DNA from 2 places in the Micromonospora sp. CPCC 206061 genome. Region 2 is predicted to be linked to the other one. Evidence: predicted binding sites of a transcription regulator. Region 2 holds the regulator's gene; the other holds the start of a gene.
What was found. The regulator HrcA, encoded in region 2, represses chaperone genes, less so after heat shock. The targets are predictions, from matches to a motif close to GGTTNGCACNCTCNNNNNGAGNGTGCNAACC.
Positions count from the first base shown of each region.

Region 1: a site for HrcA is predicted at 1,178-1,208, ahead of groL (chaperonin GroEL). Genes of this name have one in related genera too.

Region 1 is NZ_JBAKHX010000013.1:52,310-54,712, forward strand. It holds gene groL (chaperonin GroEL) at 1-1,078, opposite strand, end outside; gene V6V89_RS12800 (hypothetical protein) at 1,468-2,403, shown strand, end outside.
Region 2 is NZ_JBAKHX010000048.1:30,180-32,582, reverse strand. It holds gene V6V89_RS26975 (DUF4870 domain-containing protein) at 1-488, opposite strand, end outside; gene hrcA (heat-inducible transcriptional repressor HrcA) at 749-1,771, shown strand; gene dnaJ (molecular chaperone DnaJ) at 1,828-2,403, shown strand, end outside.

The sequences.
Region 1 (2,403 bases), on a different contig from region 2:
GGTCGTAGTCGGAGTCGCTGTTGTCGATCTCGGCGCGGAGTTGGGTCGCCCGGCCGGCGATCTGCTCGGCATCGCCGCCGCCATCCACGATGGTGGTCTCGTCCTTGGTGACCACGATCCTGCGGGCCCGGCCCAGCAGGTCCAGCCCTACGTTGTCTACGGTGATCCCGACCGTGTCGCTGACGACCTGGCCGCCGGTGAGGATGGCGAGGTCGGCGAGCATGGCCTTGCGGCGCTCACCGAACCCGGGCGCCTTGACCGCCACCGATTTGACGGTGCCCCGCATCTTGTTGACGACCAGGGCCGCGAGGGCGTCACCTTCGACGTCCTCGGCGATGATCATCAGTGGTTTGCCCGCCTGAATGACCTTCTCCAGGATGGGCAGCAGGTCGTTCAGGTTCGAGATCCTGTTCTCGACGATCAGCAGGTACGGGTCGTCGAGAACGGCCTCCATCCGCTCCGTGTCGGTGACGAAGTACGGCGAGATGTAGCCCTTGTCGAAGCGCATGCCCTCGGTCAGTTCGAGTTCGAGGCCGAAGGTGTTGCTCTCCTCGACGGTGATGACGCCTTCCTCACCGACCTTGTCCATCGCCTCGGCGACGACCTCGCCGACCATCGGATCGGCGGCGGAGATCGACGCGGTGGCGGCGATCTGCTCCCTGGTCTCGACCTCGCGGGCCTGGTGGCCCAGGGCCTCGGTCACCGCGGTAACGGCCTGCTCGATGCCGCGTCTGAGTGCGATCGGGTTCGCCCCGGCGGCGACATTGCGCAAACCTTCGTGGACCAGTGCCTGCGCCAGGACGGTCGCTGTCGTAGTGCCGTCCCCAGCCACGTCGTCGGTCTTCTTCGCTACCTCTTTGACCAGTTCGGCGCCGAGCTTCTCGTACGGGTCGTCGAGCTCAATCTCCTTGGCGATGCTGACACCGTCGTTGGTGATCGTGGGCCCGCCCCACTTGGCACCGAGCACGACGTTGCGGCCCTTCGGGCCTAATGTCACCTTCACCGTGTCAGCGAGGACGTTCATGCCCCGCTCCAGGCCGCGACGGGCCTCTTCACCGAAAACGATCAGCTTGGCCATCTGCGTGATCCTCAACATTGTCGTGCCCACGTGCAGCACTGCTCGGGCCGACCTGCGATGACCGCTGCTACGGTCCCCTCCCGGGGTGCCATCTCATTCGGTTGGCACTCACACGGGGTGAGTGCTAATCACAGTGCAGCACCGATTCCTCCGCAGCGCAAGCGACGGCGCAGGCGCTCCCCGCCGCGGGGACGAGTTGGATGTCGACGAGACACCGAGCGTGCCAATGTTTCTCTGTGGCGGCGGTAGCCGTCCGAGGGACGGTGGTGAGCGCGAAGCGGTCGTACGATGCCTCGGGTGCCCGATCCGTATGTCGGGCCTGGTCGACCATCGCGGATGTTCGTGTTGTGGAGGTTCGAGGGCGGGTGCCGTGGACACCGATTCGCACGATGGCCAAGGGGACGCGGCCGGACTTCACGCTCCTTCGGGCGCCGGAGAACGAGTACGTCACGCGGGCGCAGCGGTGGTTCATCGACCAGCTACTTGATCTGGAGCCTGGCACCGAAGACGTAGACAGTGGCGGGTATGCGCACAAGCCGGGCTATCACGACACTGTCGCGCACAACGATGCCCGTTCGGGTCGGGGTAGGGATTACTCCGCTCGGGATCCGGAGGATCGTCGCGGTCCATTTAACCGGACCAGGGCCCGTGATTGGACGTTCCGCGACGCGCAGGCCGGCAACTTCCGTGATCTGGCCAAGTACGGTGACCGGTTGTTGGCCGCCTACCGGCGCAACGATCCGCGGCTGGGCGGCTGGCGTGAGTATCTGGGTCGGGTGTCTGTCGCGGTCAGTGTCTCGGGTGTGGCGACCCGCCGGGTCGGCATCGACTTTCGGCACCGGTACCTGCGGATTCCGGACAGCAGCCATGATTGGCACGGTCACTTCAGCGAGGACACCGAGCAGGTCGAGTCGTTTTGGAACAAGTGGGCGATGCTCACCATCCTGGCCAACTGGAGCACCGAGCAGTGGCGGCAAAGTCTCGAGGAGGAAGACATGACCCCGGCGCAGGCCAAACAGCTCGCCGACCTGCACAGCGCCCTGTTCACCGCCCAGCCGGCGGTGCTGGACGGCAAGAACCTGCACATCGGGTTGACCGATCTGATCTACGCGTTCGTGCTCGGCAAGACCGAAAACACGTGGCTGGCCCGCAAGCTCGCCGAGCAGCGGCTACGCGACGAGGCGATCCTGGCCGCGATAGAGGGCCTGGACACCCAAGCGATCCTTGCCCACATCGACCAGCGCGCCTCCGAGGCATCAACCCGGGACCAGATTCTGCTATCTCTGCTCGAACAACACGCGGCCGGAACCATCGACGCGACCCAG
Region 2 (2,403 bases):
CTCATCGGGTACCGGTAGAGCTGGCCGTCGTTGGCCTTCACACCGCCGATGATCCCGAAGACGATCGCGATGATCGTCGCGATCGGGGCGAGGATGAAGCCGATCAGGGCACATGCCAGGATCCAGCAGACGACCGTGATGATCGACCACAGCAGCTGGAAGTTGAGCGCGGCGATCGCGTGGGCCCGCACCGTGGGCGACTGGTTGCCCTTGGCGAGCAGCGCCACGAGGGGCCCCACCCAACCAAGCGTGCCGCCGCCGATCAGCGCGCCGGCGGCGCCACCGAAGTGGGCGACGAGCGCCCAGGTCTTTTCGTCGTTGTTCGCGTAGCCGGCAGGCGGCGGACCGCTGTAGTAGGCGCCCGGTGGCGGGCCCTGTGGTGGATAGCCGGGCTGCTGGGGTGGCGGATAGCCAGCCCCACTGAAGGGTGGTGGCGGTTCCGCCGCGGGCGGCGGAACTTGGCCGGGAGAGGGATCCTCGCCCGGCATCGAATAGGACGCTGGGGGTGTCGGTGGAGAGGTGGGATCACTCTCTCCAGGAGGGCGAGGTGCTTCGGTCATGCAGGTCACGGTAGGGGCATCGATCAACCTGCGCCAGACAACACACACGTCCAGTCATGGACATTATGCCCAAAGTGATCATCGCGAGGTTGGGGGGTGCGACGTAGACTGGCACTCGTTACAGTCGAGTGCCAGCGATATCCGGCCGGTCCCGGCCGGATCGCCGTGCCTGGGCCGCAGGAGGTGATATGAGTCTCGACGAGCGCAAACTCGACGTCCTGCGGGCGATCGTCGAAGACTACGTGGCCACCCAGGAGCCGGTCGGCAGCAAGGCGCTGGTCGAGCGGCACAACCTCGGCGTGTCTCCGGCGACGGTTCGCAACGACATGGCCGTCCTCGAAGAGGAGGGCTACATCCGGCAGCCCCACACCAGCGCCGGCCGGGTGCCTACCGACCTCGGCTACCGGCTCTTCGTCGACCGGCTGTCCCGGATCAAGCCGCTGAGCCCGGCCGAGCGCCGGGCCATCGAGCGGTTCCTCGCCGGCGCCCTCGACCTCGACGACGTCGTGCACCGCACCGTGCGCCTGCTCGCTCAGCTCACCCGCCAGGTCGCGGTCGTGCAGTACCCCAGCCTGGCCCGCTCCTCGGTGCGCCACCTCGAGCTGGTGCCGATCTCGACCACCCGCCTGATGCTCGTCATGATCGTCGACACGGGCCGGGTCGAGCAGCGGCTCGTCGAACTGCCTGGCCCGGTGCCTGACGAGGCCGTGTCCGACCTGCGCCGCATGGTCAACGAAAAGCTCGTGGGCAAGCGGCTTTCCGACACTCCGCCTCTGGTGCAAGCTCTGGTCGACGAGGTTGCCCCGGATATCCGCGGCACGATGGCGACATTGGCCAGTGTGTTGCTAGAGACACTTGTCGAACGGCACGAAGAGCGCATCGCGTTGGCCGGACGGGCTAACCTGACTCGGGGTAGCCTTCTGGACTTCCAGGGCTCGTTGCGTCCGATCCTGGAGGCGTTGGAGGAGGAGGTCATCCTGCTCAAGCTGCTCGGTGAGGTTGACGCGAGCACCCTGCGGGTGCGCATCGGCGACGAAAACGAGATCGACAACCTGCGGTCCACCTCGGTTGTCAGCACCGGCTACGGCCCAGGCGTCACGATCGTTGGCAGCCTGGGTGTGCTGGGGCCGACCAGAATGGACTACCCCGGCACCATCGCTACCGTGCGCGCCGTGGCACGCTACGTGGGCGAGCTGCTGGGCAACAACTAGGCAGTATTTACGGACGGCCCGGGGATAGCGCGAACGACATGAGGACACGGAACGCAGTGGCCAAGGACTACTACGGGATTCTCGGTGTAAACCGGGACGCCTCCGACGACGAGATCAAGCGCGCCTACCGGAAGCTGGCCCGCCAGTACCACCCGGATGTCAACCCGGACCCGGAAGCGCACGAGAAGTTCAAGGACATCAACGCCGCCTACGAGGTGCTCTCCGACGACCAGAAGCGGCAGATCGTCGACCTCGGTGGCGACCCGCTCGCGCCCGGTGGCGGCGGGCCGGGCGGTGGCGGCCCAGGTGCCGGACCGTTCGTCGGTTTCCAGGACATCATGGACGCGTTCTTCGGCACGGCCGGTGCCACCCGCGGGCCCCGCTCGCGCACCCGGCCCGGCGCCGACGCGATCCTCCGGCTCGAACTCGAGCTCACCGAGACCGCGTTCGGCGTCGAGGCGCCTATCACCGTCGACACGGCCGTGCTCTGCACCACCTGCGCCGGCGCCGGCACCGCGGCCGGCACCCACCTCGCTACCTGCGAGGCGTGCGGCGGGCGCGGCGAGGTGCAGTCCGTCCAGCGCACGTTCCTCGGCCAGGTCGTCTCGTCCCGGCCCTGCTCCGTCTGCCAG